3 linked regions of the Hyphomicrobium denitrificans ATCC 51888 genome follow. The protein of the gene in region 2 interacts with the protein of the main gene of each other region in a pairwise test. Links are inferred from orthologs where the notes say so. Each region holds a gene or a part of one and is shown on either strand. Other genes may lie near its edges. The genes, in order: HDEN_RS16355, HDEN_RS17215 and HDEN_RS10940.

Region 1 (3,052 bases), 170 kb from region 2 along the record:
TCCGACGGACGCAGCCCGATGATGATGTCGACCAGCTTGAAGAGGATCGCCGAACCGATGCCGCTCCAGAGCAGGGTCAACCCGACGGCCTTGAACTGTGCGACCATCTGCGACGCCATATCGTAAGTGCCAGCGACCATCTCGCCGGGCTTCGATACGTAGTCGGCGATGCCGGCGCCGCCCCAATCGGGGTTGACCAGAAGGCCGGTTGCGAGCGCGCCGACGATGCCGCCGATGCAGTGGACGCCGAAGACGTCCAGGCTGTCGTCATAGCCGAGTGCACTCTTGATCGCCGAGCAGAACAGGAAGCAGATCGGGCTGACGATGAGGCCGAGCACGATCGAGCCCATCACGCCTGCAAATCCGCAGGCCGGTGTGATCGCGACAAGACCCGCGACAACACCCGATGCAAGGCCGAGAGCGGAAGGCTTACCCTTCGAGGTCCACTCGATGATCATCCAAGAGAGCGCCGCAGCCGCGGTGGCGACGAAGGTGTTGATGAACACCTGCCCGGCGAACCCGTTTGCCTCGAGGCCAGAGCCCACGTTGAAGCCGAACCAGCCGACCCACAGAAGCGAGGCGCCGATCATGCAGTTGACCAGCGAGTGCGGGGGCATCTGCTCCTTGCCGTAGCCAATGCGACGGCCGAGGATGAGGGCTCCGACGAGGCCCGCGATACCGGCGTTGATGTGGACGACCGTGCCGCCAGCGAAGTCGAGCGCGCCCCACTTGAAGGAAATGCCGGCGTCATTCATCACCGCGTCATAGGCGGCCTGAGCCTGCGCCTTCGCTTCGGGAGCTGCCGAAGCGAGCGCCTTTGCGGCGGATGCGAAGGCATCCGGGCCGCCCCAGTACCAGACCATGTGCGCGATCGGGAAATAGATGAAGGTCACCCAGAGGCCCATGAAAACGAGCATGGCGGAGAACTTCAGGCGTTCGGCGACGGCGCCGAGGATCAGGCCTGGCGTGATGCAGGCGAACGTCATCTGGAAGACGATGTAGACGTATTCCGGAATGTAGACGCCGTTGGAGAAGGTTCCGGCGACGGTCGTCGAATCGACGCCCTTCAGGAAGGCTTTCGAGAAGCCGCCGACGAAGTCGTTCAGCGCGCCGCCGTTCGTGAAGGCCAGCGAGTAGCCGTAGAACACCCAGAGCAACGCCACGAGGCAGAGCGTGGCGAGAACCTGCATGAACATCGACAGCATGTTCTTCGTGCGAACGAGGCCGCCGTAAAACAGGGCGAGGCCCGGAACCGTCATCAGCAGCACGAGGATTGCTGCGGTGTACATGAACGCCGTGTCGGCCTTGTTCGGCACGGGCGTTGCGGCCGCGGTCTGGGCGAGCGCTGGATCAATGAGGAGCGCGGTCGCGCCAAGGGCTGCAAAGGCCCCTGCGTACCGCGCCAAGTTTCGAAACTTCATGTTGTGTGCTCCCTGATTGAAGGAAAACAAGTGCAGGTTTTTGAAAATCGCCTAGAGCGCGTCTTCGTCGGCTTCGCCGGTTCGGATGCGGACCGTGTGCTCGATGGGAGAGACGAAGATTTTTCCGTCGCCGATCTGGCCCGTCTTGGCGGAGCGCTGAATGGCGGCGATGGCCTTGTCCACCTGAGCGGCGGGCACGACGACTTCGATTTTGATTTTCGGCAGGAAGCTCACGGCGTACTCGGCGCCGCGATAGATCTCGGTGTGACCCTTCTGGCGTCCGTAGCCTTTGACTTCGGTGACCGTCATGCCCTGCAACGCCAGGTCCGTTAATGCCGAACGGACCTCCTCGAGCTTGAACGGTTTGATGACAGCAGTAATGAGTTTCATGGGTGCGCCCCCTCCTCTCCAACCGGATGTCCACGACTGCGCTTTCGGCCTACGCCGAAGCGAGATGGGGAAAGAGGGAGTCAAGACGCGTGCCAGTTTGGGCGCGAATGCTCAATGCATTGATATTACGAGATAAAACTTATCTTCGCGGGCGCGGAAGGTGGTCCTGGCGCGCTCAATAAGCACAGAAATTATGCACTGAATGCCGTTTGCCTGTTATTTAATCTGAAAGGCAGTCTCGCGCGGCCGCATCAGGCCTTCCTGGACCGTCGACGCCACCAGATGGCCCTGACGATCGAAGATGGAGCCGCGGCAGTAGCCGCGTGCACCGGAGGCGCTGGGGCTGTCCTGGACGTAAAGCAGCCAGTCGTCGGCCCGGAACGGGCGATGGAACCACATCGCGTGGTCGAGGCTCGCAAGCTGGATATCGCTGTCGAACAGAACCTTGCCGTGGGCGATCAGGGCCGTGTCGAGGAGGGTGAAGTCCGAGGCGTAGGTGAGGATCGCCTGGTGCAGGTGGGGGCTGTCGGGGAGCGTGCCGTTGGCGCGCAGCCAGATGGATTGCGCGGGTGTTTGCGGCTTCCGGCTCGCATAGCGGGAAGCGTCGACGATGCGCACGTCGATCGGATGCTCGCGATTCCAATACTTGCGCATGTTTTCCGGCAGGTGGTCCAATACGCCGCGCATCAATTCCTGGGCGCTCGGAAGCTTATCCGGCGGCGGCACGTCGGGCATCGTCGACTGATGGTCGTAGCCTTCTTCGGCCTTATGGAAGGAGGCACTCATCGAGAAGATGGCGCGGCCATGCTGGACGGCGCGCACGCGGCGGGTTGTGAAGCTACCGCCGTCGCGGATGCGCTCGACGTCGTAGATGATTTCGCGTTCCGGATCGCCGGCGAGAAGAAAATAGCCGTGCAGCGAATGAATTGGTCGTGACGGATCGACGGTTAACGCCGCCGACGCGAGCGATTGTCCGAGCACGAGCCCGCCGTAGACCCGTTGCCAACCTTCGCTGGAGCGCGGGCCGCGGAAGAGGTTGTCCTCTAGCGGCTCCGGCGTCAGCGTCGCGATCAGGCTGTCGAGAGCCGTTGGAGCAGCGGACTTGGCTGTCATGGAGCGATTTTCCGGAACGTTTGCTAAGATGCAGGCGGCGGCAGACAAGCGGGCCTCGGCTGGCCTAAGGTCTCACGCTTAGCCTGAAAAGCAAGTTGGGGTAATTGCGGCGCGATGGACGGCCGGAC
Region 2 (3,552 bases):
CGCGCAAGCTCGACGGGATCGCCAATGTGACGATGGACGTCACCGAATGGCGCGATACGATCGTCTTCCTGCATAAGGTTAAGGCAGGCGCGGCCGATCGCTCCTATGGTATTCAGGTCGCTAAACTCGCAGGTCTTCCGAGCGCCGTCGTCGTCCGGGCGCGGGAAGTGCTCGATCGGCTCGAAAAGGCGGACCGCCGCCCGCGCACCGGTGATGATGGGCTCGAAGATTTGCCGCTTTTCTCGGCGGTGCGACCCAAAAGCGGTCTTAACGAGCGCGCGCCGTCAGCCGTTGAAAAGATGCTGCGAGCCATGCATCCTGACGAATTGTCGCCCAAAGCGGCGCTCGAGAAAATTTACGAACTGAAGGCGCTGGCTGAAACCGAGAAGAAGGCGCAGTCTTGAACGAAGAGACGCTGACCAGGCTTACGCCTCCGCCCTATTTCGACGGGGTCGCGGCGCGTCACGAGCTGACGAAACATTTCAACAGCAGCACGTCGGCGGTCGAAGCGCGGCCGAAGGTCATCGAAACCCTCAAGCGTCTGGTCAAGATCGCGCGGGAGTCGGCGCGGACGGCACTCGAAGTCGATGGCAACGGACGGCGGTGCGCGGCGGGGCTCAGCGAGTTTCAGGACGAGTTGATCCGGCTGATCTACGATTACACCGTCGTGCACGTTTATCGCGCGACCAACCCGTCTGACGCGGAACGCATGGCGATCGTCGCGACCGGCGGTTATGGACGCGGCCTGCTCGCGCCGGGGTCGGATATCGATCTCTTGTTTCTGTTGCCGTACAAGCAGACGCCCTGGGGCGAGAGCGTCGCCGAATATATGCTCTATCTGCTCTGGGATCTGGGCTTCAAAGTCGGACACGCGACGCGCACGGTCGAACAGTGCCTCAAGCTCGGCTATTCCGACATCACCATCCGCACCTCGCTCCTCGACTCGCGGCTGATCCTCGGCGACAAGCAGCTCTTCTCCGAGTTCGAGACCAGGTTCCGCGCCGAGGTCGTTCGCGGGACGGCGCGGCAATTCATCGACGCCAAGATGGCCGAGCGCGATCAGCGCATGCGCCGGTCGTGGGAGAGCCGCTACAAGGTCGAGCCGAACATCAAGGACGGCAAGGGCGGGCTGCGCGACCTTCACACGCTGCAGTGGCTGTCGAAATATATCTTCGGGCAGGATGTCGGCTCGGCCGCTGTCGAAGCGGGCATCTTTACGCCGGAAGAAGTGCAGACGTTCCGCCGCTGCGAGGACTTTCTCTGGCGGGTCAGGTGCTTTCTGCATTTCATGACGGGGCGGCCGGAAGAAGTTCTGTCGTTCTCGGTGCAGCCGGCGATGGCGCAAAGCCTCGGCTACACCGATCGCGGCGGAATGCGCGCCGTCGAGCGTTTCATGAAGCACTATTTCCTTGTCGCCAAGGACGTCGGCGACTTAACGACGATCCTGTGCGGCGCGCTCGAAATGCAGCAGCTGAAATCGGCGCCGACGTACAAAAGGCTCCTCAGTCCGCTCAACTGGAAGACGCGGCGCGAGATTCGTCAGCGAACGGATTTCAGGGTCGACAATGATCGGCTGAACGTTGCGGACCCGGATGTCTTCGCGCGCGATCCGGTCAATCTCATCCGGTTTTTCGCGCAAGCGGCGAGCATGGGGATCTATCTTCATCCGAGCGCCATTCGTTTGCTGAGAAACTCGCTTCGTCTCATTGACGACAAGCTGCGCGCCGATCCGGAAGCGAACCAGATTTTCCTGTCGCTGCTCACGGCGAAAGGGAACCCGGAAGCGTCGCTCCGGCATATGAACGAAGCGGGTGTGCTGGCGCGGTTTCTTCCCGAGTTCGGCCGCATCGTGGCGATGATGCAGTTCAACATGTATCATCATTATACGGTCGATGAGCATCTGCTGCGCACGCTTGGCAACGTCACGGCGATCGAGCGCGGCGATCTCGTCGCGGAATTGCCGCTGTCGACATCGATATTCCGGTCGATCAAGAACCGCCGGGCTTTGCTCGTCGCCGCGTTTCTGCACGACATCGGCAAGGGTCGAAAGGAATCGCATTCGATCGTCGGCGCGCGCATCGCACGCAAGGTCTGCCCGCGCCTCGGAATGACGGCGGCGGAAACGGAACTCGTGGCCTGGCTCATCGAAGAACATCTGACGATGAGCAATTTCGCGCACTCGCGTGACGTTTCTGATCCGGACACCATCCGCGCGTTTGCCAACATCGTGCAGAGCCCGGAGCGATTGAAGCTGCTGCTGGTGCTGACAAGCGCCGACATCATGGCGGTCGGACCGGGCGTGTGGAACGGCTGGAAGGGGCAGCTGCTGCGCACGCTCTATCACGAGACGGAGCCGCTGGTCGCCGGAGGGCATACGCAAATTCCGCGCGATCAGCGTATCGATGCCGCGTTGAGCGCGCTGCGCGAAGCGCTAGCGGATTGGCCGAAAAGCGATGTCGATGATTTCATCGCACGGAATTATCCGAACTACTGGCTGCGCACGGATACGGCGACACAGGTCGCGCACGCGCATGTCGTGCGCGATGCGATCAAGTCGCGTACCAAGCTGACGACGTCGGTCAAGACCGATGCGTTCACCGCCATTACGGAGTTGACGGTTTTCGCGCCGAACCATGCGCGATTGCTGTCGCTGTTCGCGGGCGCCTGCGCGGCATCGGGTGCGAACATCGCGGGCGCGCACATCACGACGACGCGTGACGGGTATGCGCTCGATACGTTTCTGCTCAATCGCGAGTTCGAGGACGACGCGGACGAGCTTCGCCGGGCGAAACGAATTTCCGATACGATCGAACGGCTGCTCGAAGGCAAGGAGAGATTGCCGGTGCTTCTCGAGCGGCGCAGAGCGAATGCGCGCGGCGTCGAAGCGTTCGCGGTGGAACCGGAGATCGTTATCAATAACGAGCTTTCAGAGCGGCTGACCGTCATCGAAGTGTCGGGGCGCGACCGACCGGGTCTACTTTACGAATTGACGTCGGCGCTTTCGGATCTGTCGCTCGATATCGCGTCGGCGCACGTCACGACGTTCGGGGAGAAAGCCGTCGACGTGTTCTATGTCACCGATCTCACGGGCAAGCAGGTCGTCAGCGAAGTCCGGCAGCGGACGATACGAGATAGGCTCCAGACGATCCTGCTCGATAATGACGCTTCTGTCGCGCCGGAACGGATCGCTCAGAGCTGACACGGGGGCGCGGCCGCTGTAGAGAGGCCGGGCCGAGCTTCGGCCGAGGGGGAAGGGCTAGCGCTTGCATACGGGATCGAACCTCTATACGCGGCTTCGCCCATGAAGCTTTACCGGTCGTTCGCAACCGTCGGGGGATGGACGCTGCTCAGCCGCGTGTTCGGCTTCGTGCGCGACATTCTCATTGCCGCCACGCTCGGCTCCGGCTGGGTGGCCGACGCGTTCGTCGTTGCGTTTCGGTTCCCGAACCTTTTCCGGCGTCTGTTCGGCGAAGGCGCATTCAACTCGGCGTTCGTTCCGATCTTTGCGAAAAAGCTCGAAGGCGAAGGGCCGGAGGCTGCGCGGACCTTCGC
Region 3 (3,092 bases), 1.3 Mb from region 2 along the record:
AGGCCGCAACGGTCGGAATCTTCGCAAGCTCTGCCGGCGGTAGGTCGTAAAGATTCTTGTCCATCGCAGGACCGGGATCGATCTTGTTCTGGATGCCGTCAAGGCCCGCCATCAACATCGCCGTGAACGCGAGATACGGGTTCGCGCCCGGATCGGGGAAACGGACTTCGACGCGCTTCGCCTTGGGGTTCGAAACGTGCGGAATGCGGCACGACGCCGAACGGTTGCGCGCCGAGTAGGCGAGCAGAACCGGCGCTTCGTAACCCGGGACGAGACGCTTGTAGGAGTTCGTCAGCGGGTTCGAGAACGCGTTGATCGCCTTCGCGTGCTTCAGGATACCGCCGATGTAGTAGAGGCACATCTGCGAAAGGTCGGCGTACTTGTCGCCCGCGAACATCGGCTGTCCGCCCTTCCATATCGACTGGTGGACGTGCATGCCCGAGCCGTTGTCGCCGAAGATCGGCTTCGGCATGAACGTCGCCGTCTTGCCGTAGGCCTGCGCGACGCTGTGCACGACGTACTTATAGATCTGCATATGGTCGGCCATCATGATCATCGGGCCGAACTTGACTCCGAGCTCATGCTGGGCGGCGGCGACCTCGTGGTGATGCTTCTCGACCGAGACGCCCATCTCCGACAGCACCGACAGCATTTCCGAACGGATGTCCTGGCAGCTGTCGATCGGCGGAACCGGGAAGTAGCCGCCCTTGACGCGCGGACGGTGTCCGAGGTTGCCCATCTCGATGTCGGCCGACGAGTTGGTCGGCAGCTCGCTCGAGTCGACCTTGAAGCCGACCGAGTACATGTCCGTCGAGAACTTGACGTCGTCGAAGATGAAGAATTCGGCTTCCGGGCCGAAATAGACTTTGTCGCCGAGGCCGAGCGACATCATGTAGGCTTCGGCCTTCTTGGCGATCGAGCGCGGGTCGCGTTCGTAGGGCTGACCCGTCGACGGCTCGAGAACGTCGCAGAACAGAACGACCGTCGTCTGCGCGAAGAAGGGATCGATGTGCGCCGACGTCGGGTCCGGCATCAGCGTCATGTCGGACGCTTCGATCGTCTTCCAGCCCGCGATCGACGAACCGTCGAAGGCGTAGCCGTCGCTGAACACGCTGTCGTCGACGCAGCTGACGTCGGCCGTCACGTGCTGCATCTTGCCTTTGGTGTCCGTGAATCTGAAATCCACGAACTTGGCTTCCTTGTCCTTGATGAATTTCAGGACGTCACTTGCGTTCTTCATAGACACTCCCCTGTCTTGCAATGCGTTACGGCTCCGGGCGAGCCGAGTTGGCCGATTGATGTGTTCAAACCGGAATTCGATCGTGCGGTGTTAGATTGCGTCGCGGCCGGATTCACCGGTGCGGATGCGGATGGCGTCCTCAATGGTCGAAATGAAGATTTTGCCGTCGCCGATGCGGCCCGTCTTCGCGGCCTTTTGAATGGCCTCGACGGCCTTGTCGAGCATCTCGTCGCTCAACACGACCTCGATTTTCACCTTCGGTAGAAAATCGACGACATACTCGGCGCCGCGGTAGAGTTCGGTATGGCCCTTCTGGCGGCCGAACCCCTTGGCTTCGATCACAGTAATGCCTTGCAAGCCGATTTCCTGTAGCGCTTCTTTCACTTCATCGAGCTTGAAGGGCTTTATGATCGCTTCAATCTTTTTCATTTTCGTCCCTTGATGATGGGCAGGATATCGAATGGCGACCCGCACCTGCCCAATGGCCAAATAGCTAGCAGGGGCCGTGCCAGTCTCGGCACCGGCATGGAATGCAAGACAAATCAAAGGCTTAGCTGTTGTCTGCGGATTAAATAGCCAGCCATGATCGAGTTATACGCCTAAAAAACAAGCCGTGTGCTTGAATTTCAGGCGGCAGACGAGGGCGCGGCGCCGTGACCGCCGCTGACGTAGGATCGAGCGCATCGCATGAACGAACTTTTGTCGACGACGGAGATGGCCGAGGCGGATCGTCTGGCTGCAGCGGGAGGCGTCCCGAGCCTCGATCTGATGGAAAACGCCGGCCGCGCCGTCGCCGAAGCGGCGCTGAAACTGGCCGCCGATCTCTCGCGCCCGAGCGCCCGCATCGTCGCGCTCTGCGGCCCCGGCAACAACGGCGGCGACGGCTTCGTCGCGGCCCGCCATTTGCGCGATCGCGGCTTCGACGTGCGGGTCTTTCTGCTCGGAGATCGCGCCGCATTGAAGGGCGACGCCGCCGAGATGGCGCGCCGCTGGCCGTTGCCCATTCGCCCTGCATCGCCCGACGCGTTGCAAAGCATGAACATCGTGATCGACGCGCTCTTCGGCGCCGGACTTTCGCGTCCGCTCGATGGCGAAGCCGCCGAACTGGTCGAGGCCGTAAATGCCAGCCGCATCCCGGTGATCGCCGTCGATGTTCCGAGCGGGCTCAACGGTTCGACGGGGCAAAGCGACGGGCCGGTCGTTCAGGCTCGGAGGACGGTGACGTTCTTCCGCAAGAAGCCGGGTCATCTTTTGATGCCGGGCCGCGACCTCTGCGGTGAGGTCATCGTCGCACAGATCGGCATCCCGGACAAAGTCCTCGAAACCCTGAAGCCTTCCGTGCACGAAAACCGGACGGACCTCTGGCTGTCGTCTTTCCGCTGGCCTGAGGACGCCGGACATAAATACGATCGCGGCCATGCCGTTGTCGTCTCAGGGCCGGCACTGCAAACCGGTGCCGCTCGCCTCGGCGCACGCGGAGCGATTAGGGCCGGAGCCGGCGTCGTGACACTCGTCGGCAATGCGACCGCAACCGCCATCATCGCCACGCAGGTCACGTCGATCATGGTGCGCTCGGTTGCGGGCCCCACCGCGCTTACCGACTTTCTCGCCGATACGAGGCGCAACGCCGTGCTGATCGGACCCGGCGCATCCGTCGGAGCCGAAACGGCGGCGGACGTTCTCGCGATCTTGCGATCCTCTGCGTCTGTCGTCCTCGACGCTGACGCCCTGACGTCGTTTGCCGACGGCGACAATGATCGCCCGCAACGAGAGGCCGGCATGGGCTTCCTGGTGCGCAACGGCGACAAGACGCTGAACGCCGACAGCTTGTTTGCGGCGATCAAAGCGCGTT

Evidence for each region.
Region 1: the proteins of HDEN_RS17215 (region 2) and HDEN_RS16355 interact in binary tests that used the Escherichia coli proteins (3 or more experiments, as listed by UniProt). The link is inferred for Hyphomicrobium denitrificans ATCC 51888 from one-to-one orthologs.
Region 3: the proteins of HDEN_RS17215 (region 2) and HDEN_RS10940 interact in binary tests that used the Escherichia coli proteins (3 or more experiments, as listed by UniProt). The link is inferred for Hyphomicrobium denitrificans ATCC 51888 from one-to-one orthologs.

What each region holds. Positions count from the first base shown.
Region 1 is NC_014313.1:3,382,393-3,385,444, forward strand. The notes cover bases 143-3,041. They hold HDEN_RS16355 (P-II family nitrogen regulator), read right to left. Parts: upstream 1,812-3,041; coding sequence 1,473-1,811; downstream 143-1,472. Other genes in these bases: HDEN_RS16350 (ammonium transporter), read right to left, coding at 143-1,421; tesB (acyl-CoA thioesterase II), read right to left, coding at 2,028-2,924; HDEN_RS16365 (FAD-dependent monooxygenase), read left to right, coding at 3,039-3,041. In the rest of the region: more of HDEN_RS16350, read right to left, coding at 1-142; more of HDEN_RS16365, read left to right, coding at 3,042-3,052. UniProt on the Escherichia coli protein: Involved in the regulation of nitrogen metabolism. Regulates the activity of its targets by protein-protein interaction in response to the nitrogen status of the cell.
Region 2 is NC_014313.1:3,550,335-3,553,886, forward strand. Bases 1-3,399 are described here. They hold HDEN_RS17215 ([protein-PII] uridylyltransferase), read left to right. Parts: upstream 1-400; coding sequence 401-3,199; downstream 3,200-3,399. Other genes in these bases: mutS (DNA mismatch repair protein MutS), read left to right, coding at 1-404; murJ (murein biosynthesis integral membrane protein MurJ), read left to right, coding at 3,302-3,399. In the rest of the region: more of murJ, read left to right, coding at 3,400-3,552.
Region 3 is NC_014313.1:2,273,008-2,276,099, reverse strand. Bases 1-2,939 are described here. They hold HDEN_RS10940 (P-II family nitrogen regulator), read right to left. Parts: upstream 1,670-2,939; coding sequence 1,331-1,669; downstream 1-1,330. Other genes in these bases: HDEN_RS10935 (bifunctional ADP-dependent NAD(P)H-hydrate dehydratase/NAD(P)H-hydrate epimerase), read left to right, coding at 1,928-2,939; glnA (type I glutamate--ammonia ligase), read right to left, coding at 1-1,240. In the rest of the region: more of HDEN_RS10935, read left to right, coding at 2,940-3,092. UniProt on the Escherichia coli protein: P-II indirectly controls the transcription of the glutamine synthetase gene (glnA). P-II prevents NR-II-catalyzed conversion of NR-I to NR-I-phosphate, the transcriptional activator of GlnA. When P-II is uridylylated to P-II-UMP, these events are reversed.